2 regions of the Streptomyces sp. NPDC002825 genome follow, and region 2 is predicted to be linked to the other one. Evidence: riboswitches for the same ligand, from Rfam matches in the RefSeq annotation. Region 2 holds a riboswitch; the other holds the start of a gene.
What was found. A riboswitch is a leader RNA that binds a small molecule or an ion and turns the genes downstream of it on or off. The one in region 2 is predicted to bind cobalamin.

Region 1: another riboswitch for cobalamin. It lies ahead of ABT041_RS21410 (cobalamin biosynthesis protein); the one in region 2 lies ahead of ABT041_RS15165 (ribonucleoside-diphosphate reductase subunit alpha).

Annotation. Positions count from the first base shown of each region.
Region 1 is NZ_JBEOVH010000016.1:64,392-69,672, forward strand. It holds gene ABT041_RS21395 (alpha/beta hydrolase) at 1-163, opposite strand, end outside; gene ABT041_RS21400 (inorganic phosphate transporter) at 551-1,807, shown strand; gene ABT041_RS21405 (hypothetical protein) at 1,824-2,045, shown strand; cobalamin riboswitch at 2,159-2,298, shown strand; gene ABT041_RS21410 (cobalamin biosynthesis protein) at 2,334-3,320, shown strand; gene ABT041_RS21415 (cobyric acid synthase) at 3,317-4,825, shown strand; gene ABT041_RS21420 (putative cobaltochelatase) at 4,875-5,281, shown strand, end outside.
Region 2 is NZ_JBEOVH010000009.1:213,986-219,266, forward strand. It holds gene mctP (monocarboxylate uptake permease MctP) at 1-1,360, shown strand, start outside; gene ABT041_RS15160 (GNAT family N-acetyltransferase) at 1,444-1,944, shown strand; cobalamin riboswitch at 1,999-2,121, shown strand; gene ABT041_RS15165 (ribonucleoside-diphosphate reductase subunit alpha) at 2,254-4,608, shown strand; gene ABT041_RS15170 (ribonucleotide-diphosphate reductase subunit beta) at 4,608-5,281, shown strand, end outside.

The sequences.
Region 1 (5,281 bases), on a different contig from region 2:
CGGGTCCCGTGGCGTGCACGGTGAGCCGGGGGTCTCCGGGCAGTGGTCGTCCGGACGGCGCCTTGAGGGCGACGTCGCTGGCGTACCGGCCGGCCGCGATCGCGGCCGCGCCGACACCGATCAGGGTGGTGACGGCCGCTGCCGTCGCTGTAGCCGGGCGCACGGTCCCAGTCTCGGCAGGACGGGGTGGGGCTGCCACCGGACGGACCCGGACGGGCCCGGACCCGGCCACGGCACCGCCGAACCGGAAGGGTCACCCCGGGGAGTGACATGGGTCTCGTTCGAGGGGTCCCCCGGTCGGATGGCCCCGTCCAGGGAGCGGAACCGGTCGGCCGGGGAGGAACCGGGGCAGGCCGTATGTGCCCCGTGGGGACCGGGATTACCCGTGGTTCCCCGCTGACCGCATCGTGGACAGCTCTCACTCCGGGACCACAAGCGGAACCTCTTGACACCGGATAGGGACACCACGCCGCCCGCCCCAGTTCACCTTCCGTTCACCCAGGTTGCCTACGTTCGACGAGCCACTGACGTCAAACGATTGCCTGGGTAAATGGAACACATCACGCTGCTGCTCGCCATTGTGGTCGTGACAGCTCTCGTGTTCGATTTCACGAACGGTTTCCACGACACCGCCAACGCGATGGCCACGACCATCTCGACCGGTGCTCTCAAGCCCAAGACGGCGGTGGCCATGTCCGCCGTGCTGAACCTCGTCGGCGCGTTCCTGTCCGTGGAGGTCGCCAAGACGATCTCCAAGGGACTCGTCAACGAAGAAGGCATCCAGCCCGAAGTCATCCTCGCCGCACTCGTCGGCGCGATCCTCTGGAACCTGGTGACCTGGCTGGTCGGACTCCCGTCCAGCTCCTCGCACGCCCTGATGGGCGGCCTCATCGGCGCCACCGTCGCCTCGATCGGCATCAGCGGCGTCAACGGCGAGGTCGTCGTCACCAAGGTGCTCATCCCGGCCGTCGCCGCGCCCATCGTCGCGGGCATCGCCGCGATGCTGGCCACGAAGCTGACGTACCGGATCGGCGCCAAGACCGACGAGAAGCACACCGCCAAGGGCTACCGCGTCGGCCAGATCGCCTCCGCCGGTCTCGTCTCCCTCGCCCACGGCACCAACGACGCCCAGAAGACGATGGGCATCATCACCCTGGCCCTGGTCGCCGGCGGCTCCCTCCCCTCCGGCGCCAACCCGCCGGTCTGGGTCATCGTCTCCGCCGGCACCGCGATCGCGCTCGGCACGTACCTCGGCGGCTGGCGCATCATCCGCACCATGGGCAAGGGCCTCACGGACCTCCAGCCGCAGCAGGGCTTCGCCGCCCAGACCAGCGCGGCCACGGTCATCCTGGCCTCCTCGCACCTCGGCTTCTCCCTCTCGACCACGCACTCCGTCTCCGGCGCCGTCATGGGCGCGGGCATGGGCCGCAAGGGCGGTGTCGTCCGCTGGTCGACCGCCACCCGGATGTTCGTCGCCTGGGGCCTGACCCTGCCGGCCGCGGCCCTGGTCGCCGCGGGAGCCGAGTTCGTCGCCCGCCAGGGCGCCTGGGGCGTCTACGTCGTCGCCGCCTTCCTGGTGGCCTCCTGCATCGGCATCTGGCTGGTCTCCCGCCGCGAGGTGGTCGACCACACCAACGTCAACGAGGTCGAGGCCGAGAGCGCGGGTGTCGTGACCACCGCGATGGCCGCCGTCACCCCGCCGCCGGCCGGTTCCGTCGCCGCCGTCGCGGACGAGGACCTGAAGACCACCATCCCCGCGCCGGCCCCCACGGACCCGGCCGCTCCCCCGGCCACCGCCGCGGTCTAAGGAACTGGAACCAAGCATGAAGATCGACTGGGCAGCTCTCGGCTCCGTCTTCGGAGTCAGCCTCGTGGCGACCGTCGCCCTCGTGGGCCTCTTCACCCTCGGTGTCGTCGGCCTCTCCAAGCAGGAGGAGGCCGCCGCCCAGGGAGGCTCCGCCACCCTGGCCCGCACCGGCGCCTACGCCTGCTTCGCCCTGTGCGTCGCGGCCGTGGGGTACGGCATCTACATGATCGTCGCCTGACGCGTCGGGCGTGACCGGCGGGGCGGTCCGCACCTTCGGGTGCGGACCGCCCCGCCGTCGTGTTTGTGGTGCTTCGCACAGTGACGCGGTGCAGGTCAAGGGTGAGTTGACGGCTGTTCTCGGGCCGTGGTGGACTGCCGAGGCCATTACGGCGGCAGTAGAGGAAGTCCGGTGCGATTCCGGCGCGGTCCCGCCACTGTGACCGGATCCCAAGGGTCCGGGAGTCAGGAACTCTCGCCGCCGGTCACGTCGATCCAGGGCGCGGACCCTGAGTGAGGACACAGCGCCATGCCCGGCCGCAGCCCCATCCGCTCCAGAGCCAGCCGCCTCGCCCCGGACGGATTCGCGTACGGCGCGGCCGCCGGTCTCGCCGTCGACCTGCTCCTCGGCGATCCCCGCCGCGGACACCCCGTCGCCGCCTTCGGCCGGGCCGCGAGCCGGGTCGAGAAGGCCCTCTGGCACGACCACCGCGGCTGGGGCGCCCTGCACACCGCCGTGTGCGCCGGTGCCACCGTCACGGCCGGCGCCCTCGCCGCCCGTGCGGTACGGGGCAGCCGCGCCGCCTCCGTCGCCCTCACAGCCGCCTCGGTCTGGGCCGTCGTCGGCGGTACGACCCTGGGGCGCGAGGCCCGCGCGATCGGCGGCGCCCTCGCCGCCGGGGACCTGGAGGTCGCCCGGGAACGGCTCCCGCACCTGTGCGGCCGCGACCCGCAGTCCCTCGACGGTCCCGCGATGGCCCGCGCGGTCGTCGAGTCCGTCGCCGAGAACACCTCCGACGCCGTCGTGGGCGCCCTCTTCTGGGGAGCGGTCGCGGGCGTGCCGGGGCTGGTCGGCTTCCGCGCGGTGAACACCCTCGACGCGATGGTCGGCCACAAGTCCCCCCGGTACCGCCGGTACGGCTGGGCCTCTGCCCGCCTCGACGACGTGGCCGGCTGGCCCGGGGCCCGGCTGACGGCCGCCCTGGCGACGGTCGCCGGCGGCGATCCGCGCGGAGCCGTACGGGCCTGGCGGGCGGACGCCGCCAAGCACCCGAGCCCCAACGCCGGACCGGTCGAGGCCTCCTTCGCGGGCGCCCTCGGCGTGCGGCTCGGGGGCACCCTCTCGTACGCCGGACGGGTCGAGCACCGGCCCGTCCTCAACGGCGAGGGGCGGCCCGTCGAGGTCGCCGACATCGACCGCGCGGTCCGGCTCTCCCGCCGGATCACCGGACTGACCCTGGCCGCCTGCGTCGGCGGCCGCATGATCGCGAGCGCGCTGAAGCGGAGGAACGCATGAGGGGTGGGGGGCTGCTCGTCGCCGGGACCACGTCCGACGCGGGCAAGAGCGTCGTCACGGCCGGCATCTGCCGCTGGCTGGTCCGGCAGGGCATCAAGGTCGCACCGTTCAAGGGACAGAACATGTCCCTCAACTCCTTCGTCACGCGGGAGGGCGCCGAGATCGGCCGCGCGCAGGCCATGCAGGCGCAGGCGGCCCGGGTGGAACCCACCGCCCTGATGAACCCGGTGCTGCTCAAGCCCGGCAGCGACCGCTCCAGCCAGGTCGTCCTCATGGGCAGGCCGGTCGGCGAGATGAGCGCCCGCGGCTACCACGGGGGCCGGCAGCAGACGCTCTTCGAACCGGTGATGGCGTGCCTGGAGGAGCTCCGGGGCACGTATGACGCCGTGATCTGCGAGGGGGCGGGAAGTCCGGCCGAGATCAACCTGCGGCGCACGGACATCGTGAACATGGGCATCGCGCGCGCCGCGAAGCTGCCCGTCGTCGTGGTCGGGGACATCGACCGGGGCGGGGTCTTCGCCCAGTTCTTCGGGACGACGGCGCTCCTCGCGCCCGAGGACCAGGCGCTCGTGGCGGGGTATCTGGTGAACAAGTTCCGGGGCGACGTGTCCTTGCTCGAACCCGGGCTCGACATGCTGCACGGGCTCACCGGACGCCGGACCTTCGGTGTCCTGCCGTACGCGCACGGGCTCGGCATCGACGAGGAGGACGGCCTGCGGGTCTCCCTGCGCGGCACCGTCCGCGAGTCGGTCGTCGCGCCGCCGGTCGGCGCGGACGTGCTGCGGGTCGCCGTCTGCGCCGTACCGCTGATGTCCAACTTCACGGACGTCGACGCGCTCGCCGCCGAACCCGGCGTCGTCGTCCGCTTCGTGGACCGGCCCGAGGAAGTCGTCGACGCCGACCTCGTCGTCGTGCCGGGCACCCGGGGCACGGTCAAGGCGCTGGCGTGGCTGCGGGAGCGGGGGCTCGCCGACGCCCTCGTCCGGCGCGCGGCCGAGGGCCGGCCGGTGCTCGGCATCTGCGGCGGCTTCCAGGCCCTGGCCGAGCGCATCGAGGACGAGGTCGAGTCGAAGGCGGGTGTCGTCGACGGTCTCGGGCTGCTGCCCGTACGGGTGCGGTTCGGGGTCGAGAAGACCCTCGCCCGGCCGGTCGGCGAGGCGCTCGGCGAGCGGGTCGAGGGGTACGAGATCCACCACGGCGTCGCCACCGTGGACGGCGGTGAACCGTTCCTCGACGGGTGCCGGGTCGGCTCCGTGTGGGGTACCCACTGGCACGGCTCGCTGGAGAGCGACGGCTTCCGCCGGGCGTTCCTGCGGGAGGTCGCGGCGGCGGCGGGACGCCGGTTCGTCCCGGCGCCCGACACGTCGTTCGGCGCGCTGCGGGAGGAACAGCTCGACCGCCTCGGCGACCTCATCGAGGAACACGCGGACACGGACGCGCTGCTGCGGCTGATCGAGAACGGCGCGCCGGAGGGGCTGCCGTTCGTGCCGCCGGGTGCGCCGTGAGCGCCCCCTCCTCCCCCACTCCCGTACCTATCGAAGGAGCGACCACCCGATGAGCACCCGGTATCCGTTCACCGCCGTCGTCGGCATGGACGATCTGCGGCTCGCCCTGCTGCTGAACGCCGTCAGCCCGGCCGTGGGCGGGGTGCTCGTGCGCGGCGAGAAGGGGACCGCCAAGTCCACCGCCGTCCGGGCGCTCGCCGAGCTGCTGCCGGAGGTTCCGGTGGTCGCGGGGTGCCGGTTCAGCTGTGACCCGGCCTCCCCCGACCCCGGCTGCCCGGACGGGCCGCACGGCGACGCACCCGGCACCACGCGTGCCGCGCGGATGGTCGAGCTGCCCGTCGGCGCCTCCGAGGACCGGCTCGTCGGCTCGCTCGACATCGAGAAGGCCCTCGCCGAGGGCGTGAAGGCCTTCGAGCCGGGGCTCCTCGCCGCCGCGCACCGGGGCATCCTGTACGT
Region 2 (5,281 bases):
CACGATCCTGGTGTACCCGCTGATCTTCACCTTCCTGCCGCGCCTCTGGTCGGTCTCGCACAAGCACGGCTACGTCACCACCTCCGACTTCGTGCGCGGCCGCTTCGGCTCCAAGGGCCTGTCGCTCGCGGTGGCGGTCACCGGCATCCTCGCCACCATGCCGTACATCGCGCTCCAGCTCGTCGGCATCCAGGCCGTCCTGGACGTGATGGGCGTCGGCGGCGGCGAGAACACCAACTGGTTCGTCAAGGACCTGCCGCTGCTCATCGCCTTCGGCGTCCTCGCCGCGTACACCTACTCGTCCGGCCTGCGCGCCCCCGCGCTCATCGCCTTCGTCAAGGACACCCTGATCTACATCGTCATCGCGGTGGCGATCATCTACATCCCGATCAAGCTGGGCGGCTTCGACGAGATCTTCGCCAAGGCCGGTGAGGCGTACGCGACGGTCAACCCGGCCACCGGCAAGCCGAAGGGCGCGCTCGTCCCCGGCGAGGCCGGCCAGTGGACGTACGCGACGCTCGCGCTCGGCTCGGCCCTCGCGCTCTTCATGTACCCGCACTCCATCACGGCGACCCTGTCGTCCCGCAGCCGGAACGTCATCCGCCGCAACACCACGATCCTGCCGCTGTACTCGCTGATGCTGGGCCTGCTCGCGCTGCTCGGCTTCATGGCGATCGCCGCCGGCATCAAGGTCAAGAACGGCCAGCTCGCCATCCCGCAGCTCTTCGAGACCATGTTCCCGGACTGGTTCGCCGGAGTCGCGTTCGCCGCGATCGGCATCGGCGCGCTCGTCCCGGCCGCGATCATGTCGATCGCCGCGGCCAACCTCTTCACCCGCAACATCTACAAGGACTTCATCAAGAAGGACGCCACCCCGGCCCAGGAGACCAAGGTCTCCAAGCTGGTCTCGCTCCTGGTGAAGGTCGGCGCCCTCGTCTTCGTCCTCACCATGGACAAGACCGTCGCCATCAACTTCCAGCTCCTCGGCGGCATCTGGATCCTGCAGACCTTCCCGGCGCTCGTCGGCGGCCTGTTCACCCGCTGGTTCCACCGCTGGGCGCTGCTCGCCGGCTGGGCCGTCGGCATGATCTACGGCACGGCCGCCGCGTACGGCGTCGCCAGCCCGACCCAGAAGCACTTCGGCGGCTCGGCCGCCGAGATCCCGGGCATCGGCGAGATCGGCTACATCGGCCTCACCGCCTTCGTGCTCAACGTCCTCGTCACGGTCGTCCTGACCTTCGTCCTCAAGGCCGTCAAGGCCCCCGAGGGCGTCGACGAGACCTCCCCGGAGGACTACACGGCCGACGCGGGCGACCCCGGCGTCACCGAGCTCCCGAAGGTCGGCACCGCGGCGCACTGACATCACCGTCCGTGAACGGGCCCTGGATCTCCGCGAGGAAATCCAGGGCCCTTCGCCTGCCCCCGCGAGGCAGACTTGCGGGCATGGACATCACGATCAGGGCAGTACGGCCCGAGGAGTACGAGGAGCTCGGCGACCTCACCGGCCTCACCTATCTGAACGACGGGCTGCTGCTGCACGGCGAGGACGACTTCTACCTGGCGGTGCTCCGCGACACGGCACGGCGGGCGCGCGAGAGCGAGGTGCTCGTCGCCGTCGACACCGAAGGCGCGATCGTCGGCGGCGTGACCTTCGCGGAGGGCGGCACCACCTGGGCGGACATCGCCGTCCCCGGCGAGGCCGAGTTCCGGATGCTCGTGGTCGCGCCCGCGGCCCGCGGCAGGGGCGTCGGAGAAGCCCTCGTACGCGCCTGCGTGGACCGCGCCCGGGCCCTCCCCGACTGCGCGCGCCTCGTGCTCTCCACGGCCGATCTGATGGTCTCGGCGCACCGGATCTACGAGCGGCTCGGCTTCGTCCGCACCCCCGAGCGGGACTGGGAACCGATCCCCGACCACTCGCTGTGGACCTACGCCCTGGAGCTGTAGCCCCGGGACCGACACAACATGTGGGGGGTGCCACGAGCGGCGCCCCCCACATGTATGCTCATCCTCGCTGTCGACGCAGGGGAATCCGGCGCGAATCCGGAACTGTCCCGCAACGGTGTGCTTCGTACGGATTCGTACGCGGTGAGTCCGAAGACCTGCCGACAGCGCGCCCGGTCCGTCCGTTCCGGGTGTCACAGACGTCCGGGCCTCGCGGAGTGGGCCGGTGGACGCGGCGCGCCCACGCCCACGGGTGCCCGCCTGCCCGCCTTCCCGCCCGAGGCCCCGAGCCGAGCGAGGGAGAGCCCCCACGTGACCATCGCGCCCGCCGATCCGGCCGCAGCGATCGAGACCGACGGCCCCGGGACCGTACTCCTGCGGACCCTGACCGATCTCACCGCCGACCTCCCGGACACCGACCCCGGCAAGGTCGCCGCCGCCGCCCTCCGCGGCCGCAGCGCCACGTCGGACGAGGCGGAGCTGCGCGAGCTGGCCACCGAGGCGGCCGCCGGCCTGATCGCCGAGGACCCCGCGTACTCCCGGCTCGCCGCCCGGCTCCTCACCATCACCATCGCCGACGAGGCGGCCGGCCAGGGCGCCGTGAACTTCTCGGCCTCCGTCGCCGTCGGTCACCGCGAGGGCCTCATCGCCGACCGCACCGCCGAGTTCGTCGCGCTCCACGCGGACCGGCTCGACGCCACGATCGACCCGGCCGGCGACGACCGCTTCGGCTACTTCGGTCTGCGCACCCTCTACTCGCGCTACCTGCTGCGCCACCCGATCACCCGCAAGGTCATCGAGACCCCGCAGCACTTCATGCTGCGCGTCGCCTGCGGCCTCGCCGGGGACGAGTCGGCCCGCGCCCTGGACGAAGTGAGCGCGCTGTACGGCCTGATGAGCCGCCTGGACTACCTGCCGTCCTCCCCCACGCTCTTCAACTCCGGCACCCGCCACCCGCAGATGTCCTCCTGCTACCTCCTGGACTCCCCGCAGGACGAGCTGGACTCCATCTACGACCGCTACCACCAGGTCGCGCGCCTCTCGAAGCACGCGGGCGGCATCGGCCTCTCGTACTCCCGCATCCGCGCCCGCGGTTCGCTGATCCGCGGCACCAACGGGCACTCCAACGGCATCGTGCCGTTCCTGAAGACCCTCGACGCCTCCGTCGCCGCCGTGAACCAGGGCGGCCGCCGCAAGGGCGCCGCCGCCGTCTACCTGGAGACCTGGCACGCGGACATCGAGGAGTTCCTGGAGCTCCGCGACAACACGGGCGAGGACCAGCGCCGTACGCACAACCTGAACCTGGCGCACTGGATCCCGGACGAGTTCATGCGCCGGGTCAACGCCGACGCCGAGTGGTCGCTGTTCTCCCCGGCGGACGTGCCCGAGCTCGTCGACCTGTACGGCGAGGAGTTCGACGCCGCCTACCGCAAGGCCGAGGCGGCCGGCCTGGCCCGCAAGACCATGCCGGCCCGCGACCTGTACGGCCGGATGATGCGCACCCTCGCGCAGACCGGCAACGGCTGGATGACGTTCAAGGACGCCTCGAACCGCACGGCCAACCAGACGGCCGAGCCGGGCACGGTCGTCCACTCCTCCAACCTGTGCACCGAGATCATCGAGGTCACCAACGACGGCGAGACGGCCGTCTGCAACCTCGGCTCGGTCAACCTGGGCGCCTTCGTGACCGGCGGCGACATCGACTGGGAGCGTCTGGACGAGACCGTCCGCACGGCCGTCACCTTCCTCGACCGGGTCGTCGACATCAACTTCTACCCGACCGAGCAGGCGGGCCGCTCCAACGCCAAGTGGCGTCCGGTCGGCCTGGGCGCCATGGGCCTCCAGGACGTCTTCTTCCAGCTGAAGCTGCCGTTCGACTCGGCCGAGGCGCGCGCCCTGTCCACCCGTATCGCCGAGCGGATCATGCTGGCGGCTTACGAGGCGTCCGCGGACCTCGCCGAGCGCAGCGGCCCGCTCCCCGCCTGGGACAAGACCCGCACCGCCCGCGGCGTGCTGCACCCGGACCACTACGACGTCGAGCTGAACTGGCCGGAGCGCTGGGCCGCGCTGCGCGCCCGCATCGCGTCGACCGGCATGCGCAACAGCCTCCTCCTCGCCATCGCCCCGACCGCGACGATCGCCTCGATCGCCGGCGTCTACGAGTGCATCGAGCCGCAGGTCTCCAACCTGTTCAAGCGCGAGACGCTGTCCGGCGAGTTCCTCCAGGTCAACTCGTACCTCGTCGACGAGCTGAAGAAGCTCGGCGTGTGGGACGCGCAGACCCGCGAGGCGCTGCGCGACTCCAACGGCTCGGTGGCCGGCTTCACCTGGGTCCCGGCCGAGGTCCGCGAGCTGTACCGCACGGCCTGGGAGATCCCGCAGCGCGGCCTCATCGACATGGCGGCCGCCCGCACCCCCTTCCTCGACCAGAGCCAGTCCCTGAACCTCTTCATGGAGACGCCGACCATCGGCAAGCTGTCGTCGATGTACGCGTACGCCTGGAAGCAGGGCCTGAAGACGACGTACTACCTGCGCTCCCGCCCGGCGACCCGGATCGCCCGCGCCGCCCAGGCCGCCGCGCCGATCCCCGTCCAGCAGGCGACCCCCGACGCGGACGCGATCGCCTGCTCCCTTGAGAACCCCGAGTCCTGCGAGGCCTGCCAGTAATGAGTACCGAGAAGAAGAACCTCCTGGACCCGGGCTTCGAGCTCACGCTCCGCCCCATGCGCTACCCGGACTTCTACGAGCGCTACCGGGACGCGATCAAGAACACCTGGACCGTGGAGGAGGTCGACCTCCACTCGGACGTCGCCGACCTCGCCAAGCTCACCCCCGGCGAGCAGCACATGATCGGCCGTCTGGTCGCGTTCTTCGCGACGGGCGACTCGATCGTGGCGAACAACCTGGTGCTGACGCTCTACAAGCACATCAACTCCCCGGAAGCGCGCCTGTACCTCTCGCGCCAGCTCTTCGAGGAGGCCGTCCACGTCCAGTTCTACCTGACGCTCCTGGACACCTACCTTCCCGACCCGGACGACCGCGCGGCGGCCTTCGCAGCGGTCGAGAACATCCCCTCCATCCGCGAGAAGGCGCAGTTCTGCTTCAAGTGGATGGACTCGGTCGAGAAGATCGAGAAGCTGGAAACGGCCGCCGACCGCCGCCGATTCCTGCTGAACCTGATCTGCTTCGCGGCGTGCATCGAGGGCCTGTTCTTCTACGGCGCCTTCGCGTACGTCTACTGGTTCCGGTCGCGCGGTCTGCTGCACGGCCTGGCGACGGGCACCAACTGGGTGTTCCGCGACGAGAGCTGCCACATGGACGCCGCTTTCGCGTTCGTCGA